Regions from separate parts of the Cobetia sp. UCD-24C genome, predicted to be linked through region 3. Evidence: predicted binding sites of a transcription regulator. Region 3 holds the regulator's gene; each other region holds the start of a gene.
What was found. The regulator sigma-54, encoded in region 3, starts transcription at its own class of promoters, with help from an activator protein. The targets are predictions, from matches to a motif close to TGGCACNNNNNTTGCTNT.
Positions count from the first base shown of each region.

Region 1: a site for sigma-54 is predicted at 1,198-1,215, ahead of AOG28_RS07560 (ammonium transporter). Genes of this name have one in related genera too.
Region 2: a site for sigma-54 is predicted at 2,156-2,173, ahead of glnA (glutamate--ammonia ligase). Genes of this name have one in related genera too.
Region 4: a site for sigma-54 is predicted at 1,344-1,361, ahead of AOG28_RS10785 (P-II family nitrogen regulator). Genes of this name have one in related genera too.

Region 1 covers NZ_LJTD01000004.1:267,914-271,017, forward strand. Annotated here, with positions in the region: gene AOG28_RS07555 (DUF1989 domain-containing protein) at 1-967, shown strand, start outside; gene AOG28_RS07560 (ammonium transporter) at 1,353-2,678, shown strand; gene AOG28_RS18420 (hypothetical protein) at 2,829-2,996, shown strand; gene AOG28_RS07565 (LacI family DNA-binding transcriptional regulator) at 3,100-3,104, opposite strand, start outside.
Region 2 covers NZ_LJTD01000006.1:41,696-44,799, forward strand. Annotated here, with positions in the region: gene AOG28_RS09970 (DUF4124 domain-containing protein) at 1-165, opposite strand, end outside; gene glnA (glutamate--ammonia ligase) at 615-2,021, opposite strand; gene typA (translational GTPase TypA) at 2,664-3,104, shown strand, end outside.
Region 3 covers NZ_LJTD01000001.1:406,576-409,679, reverse strand. Annotated here, with positions in the region: gene hpf (ribosome hibernation-promoting factor, HPF/YfiA family) at 1-55, opposite strand, end outside; gene AOG28_RS01745 (RNA polymerase factor sigma-54) at 717-2,165, opposite strand; gene lptB (LPS export ABC transporter ATP-binding protein) at 2,399-3,104, opposite strand, start outside.
Region 4 covers NZ_LJTD01000006.1:232,924-236,027, forward strand. Annotated here, with positions in the region: gene AOG28_RS10780 (ammonium transporter) at 1-888, opposite strand, end outside; gene AOG28_RS10785 (P-II family nitrogen regulator) at 920-1,258, opposite strand; gene AOG28_RS10790 (accessory factor UbiK family protein) at 1,696-2,070, shown strand; gene AOG28_RS10795 (CBU_0592 family membrane protein) at 2,165-2,443, opposite strand.

The DNA of each region.
Region 1 (3,104 bases), on a different contig from region 3:
CGGTCCCGATGCCGAACGCCTGCTGCAATACGCATTGACCCGCAATGTACGACGGCTCTCCATCGGCGAGGTGGTGTACTCGGCCATGTGTCAGGAAACCGGCGGCATGCTCGATGACGGCACCTTGTTCCGCATGGGCGAGCAGACCTTCCGCTGGATCTGCGGTGACCCGGCCAGCGGCCAGTGGCTCAGGGAGCTTGCCCAGCGCCAGGGATATCGCGTCACGGTGCGTGACTCCACTCATCAGCTGCACAACATCGCGCTGCAGGGGCCGAAGAGCCGCGAGGTGCTGGCGCCGCTGATCTGGAATGCGCGTACCCAGCCAGACGTTCAGGGGCTGGGCTGGTTCCGCTTCATGATCGGTCGTCTGTCGGGGCCGGATGGCATTCCGCTGATGGTGTCGCGTACCGGCTATACCGGCGAGCTCGGTTATGAAATCTGGTGTCATCCCAAGGACGCCCCGGCCGTGTGGGAGGCGATCTGGGCGGCGGGTGAGCCCCATGGCATCGCGCCTCTGGGCCTGGATGCCCTCGACATGCTGAGAATCGAGGCGGGGCTGATTTTCGCCGGTCATGAATTCTGCCCGCAGACTTCCCCCTATGAAGCGGGTATCGGCTTCACCGTGCCGATGAAGAGCAAGGAGGATGATTTCGTCGGGCGGGCAGCGCTGCAACGCGAGGCGCCGGAATCACGGCATCGTGTGATGGGCATGAAGATGCACAGCAGCGAGTTGGTCAGCCATGGCGATCTCGTCTACAACGGCCGCTATCCGGTGGGCGTGGTCACCAGTGCCACCCAGTCGCCGCTGCTTGATCGTTCCATCGCGATGTGCCGCCTGGCACCGGACTTCGCAAGCCCGGGAACCCAGCTTGAGATCGGCCAGCTGGATGGCCATCAGAAGCGCCTCGCCGCCGAGGTGGTGGCATTGCCTTTCCATGACCCGGAGCGCCTCAAGGTGCGTAGCTGATCTCACTGCCAGGAGGGCAAGCATGAGAGGTGAGTCGCGAGCAATGACTTGCGTATATGCAGCGCCCTGCAAGTCATCTCACGGTGCATGCCGTGGCCGGCATGCCTCAATAACGCCCATCCTCCTCGCAGGGAAGGCTTCATGGGCTTCATATCTGAAGAGGAGTCCTCGGTTTCAAGAATGATTCAGTAAAAACAACGAATTGCTGAGGGTGGCCAATCAGGGTCATCTGGCATGTCGCTTGCTTTATCCAGCAGGTCCCCTTGAAAAACAACAACAACCCCCGGACGGGCAGTGCCGCTTGCACAGTGAGGCGCGCTGATCCACAGGCTCCGGTAAAGGAGAAAAGACGATGGATGAAAAGACGTTGCAAAGCATATTGAATATGCATCAGGCGATGAACATCGAGGTGTTCTATTGGTGGTGTACCGCCATCATGTTCCTGATCCATGCAGGCTTTCTGGCCTATGAGATCGGTGCTTCGCGTTCCAAGAATGCGTTGGCATCCGGCATGAAGAACGTGCTGACGCTGGCCTCGATCATCCCCGCCTTCTACTTCGTGGGCTGGTGGATCTACAACGCCTTCCCCAACGGGCTGATCCCCATCGAGGCGTCCGCCGCTCTGCCGTGGAGCGCGAGCATGCGTCCGGACGCTGATGACATGGGTACCGGCATCTTCTTCGCCGCCTTTGCCCTGTTCGGCGCGACCACCGGCTCCATCCTGTCGGGGGCGGTGATCGAACGCATCCGCCTGGGGGCCTTCCTGATTCTGGCGGTGATTCTCGGTGCCGGTGTCTGGATCATGGCGGGCGCCTGGGGCTGGCATCCGGATGGCTGGATGCTGCACAAGCTGGGCTACCACGATGTCGGCGCCGCCGGTGTGGTGCACGCCGTGGCCGGCTTCTTCGCGCTGGGCGTGCTGCTCAATCTGGGCGCGCGCATCGGCAAGTACAGTGACGATGGCAAGCCGCAGGTGATCGCGCCGCACAACATGCCGATGACCCTGATCGGCCTGATGCTGATCATCGTCGGTTTCTTCGGCTTCCTCGGCGGCTGCATCATCTTCAACACCGGTGACATCGGCTGGACCACCATCTACGGCAATCGCACCAACCTTTCTGCCTTCGCCTTCAATACTCTGATGGGCTTCGGCGGCGGTGTGATCGGTGCCTATCTGTCCTCGCGTGATCCCTTCTGGACCATGTCCGGTGCGCTGGGCGGCATCATCACCGTCGCGGCGGGGCTGGATCTCTACAACCCGGGCCTGGCCTTCGTGCTGGCGGTCACCGGTGGCGCCCTGATGCCGAAGATCGGCGCACTGCTCGAGAAGCGTGGCCTGGATGACTCCGTCGGCGCCTTCGCGGTGCATGGCTTCTGCGGCTTCTACGGCGTGGTACTGGTGGGTATCTTCGCGGCTGGCTTCCCGAATGTCGGCGAAGGCGTGCCGGACGTTTCCTTCACCGGCCAGCTGACCGGCGCGGTGGTGATGGCGCTGACGGGCTTCATTCCGGGCTGGGGCGTGGCCTATCTGCTCAAGAAGTTCAACCTGCTGCGCGTGCCGCCGCATGTCGAAGTGCTGGGGCTGGACCTGTTCGAAGTCCCGGCCAAGGCCTACCCGGAAAGCCTGTCCTCCGAGACGAGCTCCAGCGTGCCGGCACGTTCCGGTGGGGTGGTCGCGGCGCCGATGGACAAGCGTCCGGACATCAGCTGAGTCCTGGTAGCTGAGCCCTGGTAGCTGAGCCCCGGCGCACCTTCTGAAGGGGCCGGTCTGTCGAGATGATGTCGAGATAAGCGCTGACTGGCCCCGTTATTGCAGTACTGGTAGACCCAACCGATATCCGCTTTCGCAAGGAGTCTTGCAATGGAAACTGTCGATACTGTGGTACACGCTGGCAACTACGCCTTCTTCTTCAGCAACTCTGGCGCCGTGGCGGTGTGCCTGCTGGTCGCCGCTGGCGTCTGCGTTGCGCTGAGCGCCAACATCCTGCGCCACGAGAAAGCGTCCTTCGAGAGCAAGAAGACGCCGTGACCCTCTGGTGAGCACGCGGTGCTCGCCAACGACATATCAAACGCCGCAGCGCTCAGCGCTGCGGCGTTTTTCGTCGTACAGCACCGTTGTCATGCATGACGTTTCAGC
Region 2 (3,104 bases), on a different contig from region 3:
GACGTGACGATAGACCTGGGCCGCCTGTAGATCGAACGACAGGCTCGACAGCATCAGCGTCGCTGCCAGCAGCAGGCACTGCAGTGGCTCGGGGCGCGCTGCTGGCAGTGCACGCGAGTCAGTCGCGGGGTTCGCGACGCGCAGGGAGGATACGAAGGGCCACATCCGAAGATTCCTGAAGAGAGTCATGGGAGGCCAGAAGCCGCAGGCAGCTCCAGCGGGTTGGGTCTATCGACAGGCGATCCTGCTGCCTGATGACAAGGCTAACAAGTTACAAAGCTTACCGCGTTGATGCCAGCATTTGGGGCCTTCGACAAGACGCCTGTGTGCATTGACTGTCACGCAAGGCTACCACCGCGCCCTGCAGGTCTGTCATCAGCATGGCCGATCTCAGGGAAAAGGATCAGGGGCAGAGCAAATGATCAGAGCAAAGAGATAGAACGAAGCAGGGCCATAATGAAAAACAGGGCCACACCTGTCGGTGTGGCCCTGCTGTCGTCATCGTCCGTGGATGGCCTTCACCGGGAAGGCACTCCGTCAGATGGCGTGACTAGCGAATGTCTGCCTCAACCTCTGCAGCGCTTGGACGCTGCAGTACTTGGGCGCTGTAGCACTTAGACACTGTAATACATGTCGAATTCGAGCGGGTGAGTCGCCATGCGCAGGCGCTGGACGTCTTCGCCCTTCAGCTCGAGGTAGGCATCGATCATGTCGTCGGTGAAGACGCCGCCCTGGGTCAGGAACTCACGATCGCCGTCCAGCGCGGTCAGGGCCTGTTCGAGGCTCTCGGCCACGGTCGGGATGGACTTGGCTTCTTCGGCCGGCAGGTCGTAGAGGTTCTTGTCCATCGCGTCGCCCGGGTGGATCTTGTTCTTGATACCGTCGATACCGGCCATCAGCATCGCGGAGAACGCCAGGTACGGGTTGGCCGTCGGATCCGGGAAACGCGCCTCGACACGCTTGCCTTTCGGGCTGGCGGTGTACGGGATACGGATGGAAGCGGAACGGTTGCGGGCAGAGTAGGCCAGCATGACCGGCGCTTCGAAGCCCGGCACCAGACGCTTGTAGGAGTTGGTGGACGCATTGGTGAAGGCATTCAGGGCACGAGCGTGCTTGATGATGCCGCCAATGTAGTAGAGGGCCATTTCGGACAGACCCGCGTACTCGTCACCAGCGAACTGGTTGTCGCCATCCTTCCAGAAGGACTGGTGAACGTGCATGCCGGAACCGTTGTCACCGACCAGCGGCTTGGGCATGAAGGTCGCGGACTTGCCGTAGGCGTGAGCCACGTTGTGGATCACGTACTTGAGTTCCTGAACCTCATCGGCCTTCTTGACCAGGGTGTTGAACTTGACACCGATCTCGTTCTGGCCGGCGTTCGCCACTTCGTGGTGGTGAACTTCGACTTCCTGACCGATGGCTTCCAGGGTGTTGCACATGGCAGCACGGATATCGTGGAAGCTGTCGATCGGCGGGACCGGGAAGTAGCCGCCCTTCAGACGCGGACGGTGACCCAGGTTGCCGCCTTCCGGCGTGGAATCGGTCGCCCAGGCACCTTCTTCGGAAGAGATCTTGAACATGGAACCGTTCATCTCGTTCTTCCAGTGCACTTCGTCGAAGATGAAGAATTCCGGCTCCGGACCGAAGAAGGCGGTGTCGCCCAGACCGGTGGACTTCAGGAATTCCTCGGCGCGCTTGGCGACGGAACGCGGGTCGCGCTCATAGCCCTGCATGGTGGCCGGCTCGATGACGTCGCAACGCAGCACCAGGGTGGTGTCTTCGGTGAACGGGTCGAGGAAGGCAGTGCCGTCGTCCGGCATCAGGATCATGTCGGATTCGTTGATGCCCTTCCAACCTTCAATGGAGGAACCATCGAACATCTGGCCGTTCTCGAAGAATTCCTCATCCACTGTACGCGCCGGGATGGAGACGTGCTGCTCCTTGCCCTTGGTGTCGGTGAAGCGCAGATCAACCCACTTGACTTCGTGTTCTTCAATCAGGGCAAGTGTCTTCTCAGCCATGGTAATTCTCCGATGGAGCCGGCGGCTCTGGTTACAGTTGGTGTCAGCGTTGTCTGGGGTTATTGCTCTATTTTGTAAGCCTTTTCTCTCATGGTCGGCGTCGTTATGCCAGCCATCAGACAGGATGCTCTAACAATGCAGCGAGCGTGCCAGAATGGCGCACGCCGCACCGCTCATTTCAGTAAGCTCATGAATATGCTGAAAAAAAACATCACCATCTTCATGCATGCAGCACGAAAACCCGACCAAAGATGGGCCGACAAGGTGCAAAAATTCTTGCCGCGCAGTGCAGATTCATCATTTGAGTGCACCAAAAAACGCCGCTGCTCCACATTGGTGCAAAACGCTGAATCCCGGGGATTTCTCCGCTCACACCCGATGATCACGTCAGCATCACATTGCGGTCATTTCTTTCTTTCATCCTCATGTTTGCCTCGACTCACAAGTTTTTTTCATCCGCGACAAGGGCGCGGAAAAGACTTGAGAGACAACCATTTGGGCACTTCAGGCCAATTGAAGGCACTCGCTGACTCGCCTCGTGAATGCACGATGCTGGCAGGAGGCATGCCATGCCCCCTATAATGCGCCCCAAATCACAAGCGCCCGGTACGCGAGCGCCCATTTTCCGCACAGGTTCCCGTCGTGATCGAGAAACTTCGCAACATAGCCATCATCGCCCACGTTGACCACGGTAAAACTACCCTGGTCGACAAGCTCCTGAGTCAGTCTGGCACCCTGGACCGCAAGGCCGAGGGTCAGGAACGCATCATGGATTCCAACGACCAGGAAAAAGAGCGCGGCATCACCATTCTCGCGAAGAACACCGCGATCCAGTGGAATGACTACCACATCAACATCGTGGATACCCCTGGGCACGCTGACTTCGGTGGCGAAGTCGAGCGCGTGATGTCCATGGTCGATTCCGTGCTGCTGCTGGTCGATGCCGTCGATGGCCCGATGCCGCAGACTCGCTTCGTGACCCAGAAGGCATTCGCCCAGGGCCTGAAGCCGATCGTCGTCGTCAACAAGATCGACCGTCCGGGCTCTCGTCCTGACTGGGTCGTTGACCAGATCTTCGATCTG
Region 3 (3,104 bases):
AATCGCGGAGAGGATCGGTAAGTTCCACATGATGCCCGGTGATATTCACTTGCATGGACACGCTCCTTTATCCAGCGGGTTGCCATTCAATTGTAACCCTTTTTGACTACGAGCAAACCCTGATCGGACGCTCTGCAACAGGCTTGACGGCCACCGTCTGGCGATGTTTTCGCACCCTTGCCAGTGGCGTCAGATGTCGTGAGCGTCTGTACCGACAATGCCCAAGCTTTGCGCAAAGATCAACGCTGCGCTGCATCGTGGCTCAGTGCTTGTCTTCAACTCAGTGAGGGGTAACGGAGTGGACTTCAAGGGCACGTCTGGTGGGTGGTGCGTGAAAGACGCGCAAGAAGGCGGGTTTTCGTCGCCAATCCCTGCATGTACGTCGCCTTTCAGACGATTCGATTGCGTGGAGCAAGCGGCGTTACGGGAGGTTCGCCGGGTGTCATCCAGGTGCAATACGCGCAAAAGTGACTTTAAAAACATGCGATTGACGGTAAATGACGCTGCCGGAACGGCGGTTTTTTACCATCATTCTGCGCGCCGTCATGGGCCATGACGGGCAATTGGCGAGCGGTTGACGGCATGACAGAGCGCGCGACAGGCATACCGCTGCCCGCGAAGTCAGAGGCTGATGAGCGGAAAAATCCAGTGCTTGAGGTTGGCGGCGGCTGCCATTGTGGAGGTGAGAGCAGGGCATGGCAGCCGCAGGTGATGCGTCAGGCCAGACGCTTGCGCTCGCTGGAGGAGGGGATGCCCATCGCTTCGCGATACTTGGCCACGGTACGGCGTGCGACCTCGATGCCATCGCTGGCGAGCAGATCGACCAGCCGCGAGTCGGAGAGAGGCTTGCGGGCCGGCTCTTCCGCGATCAGCTTGCGGATGCGGGCACGAATGGCGGTGCTTGAGTGGGCGTCGCCACTGCCGCTGCCACCAACCTGGCTCGAGAAGAAGAACTTGAGCTCGAAGACGCCGCGCGGGGTGTGGATGTACTTCTGGGTCGTGACCCGCGAGATGGTCGACTCATGCATCTCGACCACTTCGGCGATGTTGGCCAGAATCAGCGGCTTCATGCCTTCCTCGCCTTGCTCGAGGAAGTCGATCTGGCGCGCCATGATCTCGCGGCCGACCTTGAGCAGGGTGTCATTACGCGATGACAGGCTCTTCATCAGCCAGCGCGCTTCCTGCAGGTTGTCCTTGAGGAAGGTGTTGTCGGCGGACTTGTCGGCACGCTTGATCAGCGCGGCGTATTCCGGCTGGATACGCAGCTTGGGCAGCGCTTCCGGGTTGAGCTCGACCTGCCAGCCATGGCGGGTATGGCGCACCAGCAGATCAGGGATCACGTAATCGCTGGCGGGCTCGCCCCAGGCGGATGCCGGACGCGGATCGAGCGCACGTACCAGGCGGATGACGTGATCCAGCTCGTCATCGTCAAGGCTCAGGCGCCGCTTGAGCAGCTTGCGGTCATCGTTGCCCAGTGCCTCGAGGAATTGACGTACCAGGCGGCGCGCCTGCGCCAGCAGCGGCAGATCATCCGGCAGCAGTGCCAGTTGCAGCAGCAGGCATTCGCGCAGATCACGGGCGAAGACGCCGGTCGGGTCGAACTGCTGCAGACGCAGCAATACCTGCTCGAGTTCGGAGGCCTTGAGGCCGGGCAGGCCCTGGCCGCGCAGGCCATCGACTAGCTCGTCGAGTGACAGGCTCAGATAGCCAGCACCGTCGACGGCATCGATCAGGCTCTCCGCCATCTGGCGTTCACGGCCATCGAGGTCGGTCATCGCCAGCTGCCAGCGCAGGTGGTCCTGCAGGCTCTCGACGCTGGTATTGCGATCGAAGTCCGGCCCTTCTTCGCTCCCGCTGCCACTGCCGGAGCTGGTCAGGCTACCGGCGTGGTCCTGGTAGAGGTCCGACCAGTCACTGTCGAGGGGGTATTCCTCGGGAATCTCGCTCGAGGAGTCGGCAGTGGAGATCTCGCTCGAATCCTGTGTCTCGACGACATCCAGCGACTCGTAGTCCTCGTCGAGCTCCAACATGGGGTTGGACTCGAGGGCTTGCTGAATCTCCTGACGCAGGTCGAGCGTCGACAGCTGCAGCAGCTGGATCGCTTGCTGGAGCTGCGGCGTCATGGTCAGCGAGGTGCCGAGGCGGAGTTGCAGGGTGGGTTTCATGGAGTCAGTCAATTCACGGCAAAGGAACGTGCTTACTACGCTATACCGTGACTCGGGGCACTGACAAGTGGTTGTCGTGAATATTCAAGCAACTTGCATGCCATGTTTCCACCAAGGTGGTATGGACGTCATGCATGCGTCTGATGTCAGACATGAAAAAGCCGCTACGCGATAAAATCACGCAGCGGCTTTTGAAGCTTTTGCCTCGCGAGGACTCAGCGCAGCCGCTGACCCTAGAGCGTGAACTCGTGGCCCAGGTAGACGTCGCGCACCTGCTGGTTGGCCAGGATGGAGTCCGCATCACCGTGGGCGATGATCTGGCCATCGCCGACGATATAGGCGGTGTCACAGATATCGAGCGTCTCGCGCACGTTGTGGTCGGTGATCAGCACGCCGATGCCACGATCGCGCAGTTGGCGCACGATGCTCTTGATCTCGCCCACCGAGATGGGGTCGACGCCGGCAAAGGGCTCATCGAGCAGCACGAAGTCCGGCTCGGTGGCCAGTGCACGGGCGATCTCGACCCGACGACGCTCACCGCCGGACAGGCTCATGCCGGCGCTGGCGCGGATGTGCGTGATGCTGAATTCCTCGAGCAACTCTTCAAGGCGTGCCTTGCGGCCATTGCGATCCAGGTCCTTGCGGGTTTCCAAAATCGCCATGATGTTGTCGGCCACCGACAGCTTGCGGAAGATCGACGCTTCCTGCGGCAGATAGCCGATGCCGGCGCGTGCACGCTGATGCATGGCGGCAGCGGAGAGGTCCTTGTCATCGATGGAGACGTTGCCGGCATCGGCGCGCACCAGCCCGACGATCATGTAGAACGAGGTCGTCTTGCCGGCGCCGTTGGGGCCCAGCAGGCCGACGATGTCGCCCTGGCGGATCTCCAGCGAGATGTCCTTGACCACCTTGCGGCCCTTGTAGGCCTTGGCCAGATGG
Region 4 (3,104 bases), on a different contig from region 3:
TGCCAGCGGACCCGCAGTGATGGCGACCAGGCCAGCCAGTGCGCCGTTGAGGGCCATGGTCAGGTCAGCCTTGCGGAACCACAGACGTGCGAGGATCAGCGCGGCGATGACACCACCACAGGCAGCGGCATTGGTGTTGACGAAGACCTGAGCGACCGCGTTGGCCTCATCGATGTTGGACAGCACCAGCTCGGAGCCGCCGTTGAAGCCCAACCATCCCAGCCACAGGATGAAGGTACCCAGCGTGGCCAGCGGCAGGTTGGCGCCCGGGATGGCATTGATCTCGCCATTCTTGCCGTACTTGCCCTTGCGAGCGCCCAGCAGCAGCACGCCTGCCAGTGCGGCGGAAGCGCCGGCCATGTGCACGATGCCGGAACCGGCGAAGTCGCTGAAGCCCGCTGCGCTCAGGAAGCCGCCACCCCAGGTCCAGTAACCCTGCACCGGGTAGATGACGCCGGTCATGACCACGGCGAAGGCCAGGAAGGCCCACAGCTTCATGCGCTCGGCGACCGCACCGGAGACGATGGACATGGCGGTAGCCACGAACACGACCTGGAAGAAGAAGTCGGAACGTGCGCTGTAGTAGATGTCGCCACCGGAAGCGAGCGCTTCCTCAGCGGTATTCTCGGCACCGATCAGGAAGCCCAGGCTCGGCAGGAAGCCGCCTTCGGCGCTCGAGTACATGATGTGGTAACCGACGACCATGTACATGGTGCAGGCGATGGCGAACAGCGCCACGTTCTTGGTCAGGATCTCGGTGGTGTTCTTGGCGCGGACCAGACCGGCCTCGAGCATGGCAAAGCCGGCTGCCATCCATAGCACCAGGGCGCCACAGACCAGGAAGTAGAAGGTATCAAGTGCGTACTTGACCTCGATGATCTCGTTCATGCGGGGTTCTCCTTGTTATTGTGCGCGGGGCTCAGACAGCGTCGGCGCCGCGTTCACCGGTGCGGATACGGATGACATCGTCCAGCGGAGTGACGAACAGCTTGCCGTCGCCGATCTTGCCGCTGTTGGCCGCCTGGGTGATGGCGTCCAGTACCGATTCCACACTGCTGTCATCGACAGCCACTTCAATCTTGACCTTGGGAAGGAAGTCGACGACGTACTCGGCACCGCGATATAGCTCGGTGTGCCCCTTCTGACGTCCGAAGCCCTTCACTTCGGTGACGGTAATCCCCTGCACGCCGTTGTCGGCCAGTGCTTCTCGCACGTCGTCCAACTTGAAGGGTTTGATGATGGCGGTGATCAGTTTCATGTGCTGCCCCCGTTCGCTACCGGAATGATCATTCTTGTTAAGCATGGCCAGTCAGATGAGCTGGCGGCCTGTTCCTGACAAGTGCATCGCACGAGATGTGCCATGCGGCTGAAAATCCTTGTAACTCATCTGGTTATCGCAGGATGGCTGACAGTCTTTCGGCCTGTGCAAAGATGGCTGAATCCGAAGGTCACCTGGCATGCACCGTAATGGTGCTGTTTCTGCGCCTTTGGGTGTGGGGGCAAGTGCTAATGTGGTGCAGGTGTGTGCCTGTCGATGAGGATTGTCTGGTGCAGGGCGATGCGGGGCATGCACCCGACTCCAGGGTTGCGTATCCTTGCAGCAGGACACGACGGCCCCATGTACAGGGGTGTCATCATTTTCTGACCGGCAGTCCGCACGACGCGTCTGCCGGCCCGCAACGGCTGAGGTGCAGCATGTTCAAGAATGACGTCATCGGGCGTATGGCCCAGCAGATCGGTGAGCGCCTGCAGGATGCCTCGCATGGCCCGGAAGAGCTGCAGAAGTCCGTGCAAGGGGTGATGCGCGGTGCCTTCGACCGCATGGAACTGGTCTCGCGTGAAGACTTCGACATCATGATGGATGTGCTGACGCGTACGCGCAGCCGCGTCGAGTCGCTGGAAAAGCAGGTCATCGCCCTCGAGGCACTGCTGGAGAAGCAGGGGCTGGTAGCGGCCAATGCACCGGCTGCCGAGCCCGCCACGCCAGTGGATGACGAGGGGGAAGCCGCGGTAGCGAAGCGTGAAGCCGCCAGTCACGCCGCGGAAATCGAGCGCCAGCGCGACGCCTGATTCCGTCAGGTGACGGCTGAACCAAAACCGCCACGCCCTTTCGGGGCGTGGCGGTTTTTTGCGTCATGGGCGCCGCTGATTCTGAGGGGCGGCCTCAGGCAGTCTGGGGGCGAGTGCCCAGCATCCAGCGCACCAGACCTACCACTGAGGCGATGATCCAGAAGATCTCGATCACGAAGCTGGCGAGGTTGAAATTGATGCACAGGCTGATCAACAGCAGGATCGCCCCGCTCAGATTCATCAGGTTGTAGGTCAGGCTGCGGGCATCGAGTCTGCCGATCTGCAGCAGGAAGAAGGCGCCGACGACCAGAGTGGTGCCTAGCATGCCGATCACATCCGCCAGGGATGCCAGCGGGGCAAGCATGTCTTGCATGGGTAGTGCTCCTGAAACAAGCCGAAGTCGTCCTGAATGGCTGGCCCTTTCCGTGGGTTGGACGATTCTCTGCCGCGCATCGGCGGCGTTCCGTGAGACAGCTTGGCGGTCATCCCGGCAAGGCCGGGACAACCGATCAAATATACAGCAGTCCCCGTCCGGCGGCACTCTTGTGGCTCTCTCGAGGGCGCTATCGCCCCTGTATGAGCACTTTCTTGGTGCAGGCAGGTCTCGAGTCGGCCTCACACCATGCCCATGTGGCGACTGGTGGCGCTGAAATGCGCAAAAAAAGGCGCTTTTGCGTGGAAACTGCTGCCAAAGCCGCTACTTTTAACTCGCCGCGAGCGTTTGTCGGCAATGCTGGCAGCGTAAGCGTCATGTCGGCAAGCGACCCACATCGTCAGCCCCCGGGCGCGCCGCTGTGGGTGAAGCTGAATGGCAGCCGCAGCCGCAGCCGCAGCCGCAGGGCACCAGACGCTCTCAATCACCAGGCAGCAGTAAGCCGTCACCCGTCACTCAGTACCAGGTCCTCAGGCGCCAATCCCCGGACATCAACGACCCGATACTCGTGCAAACTCCTCGAACGCAGCGCATGCGCCGTCGCTGATCTCTCCCTGACAGGCGCCTCATGGGCTCCTCTGGCTCAATCTGATCTCTGACA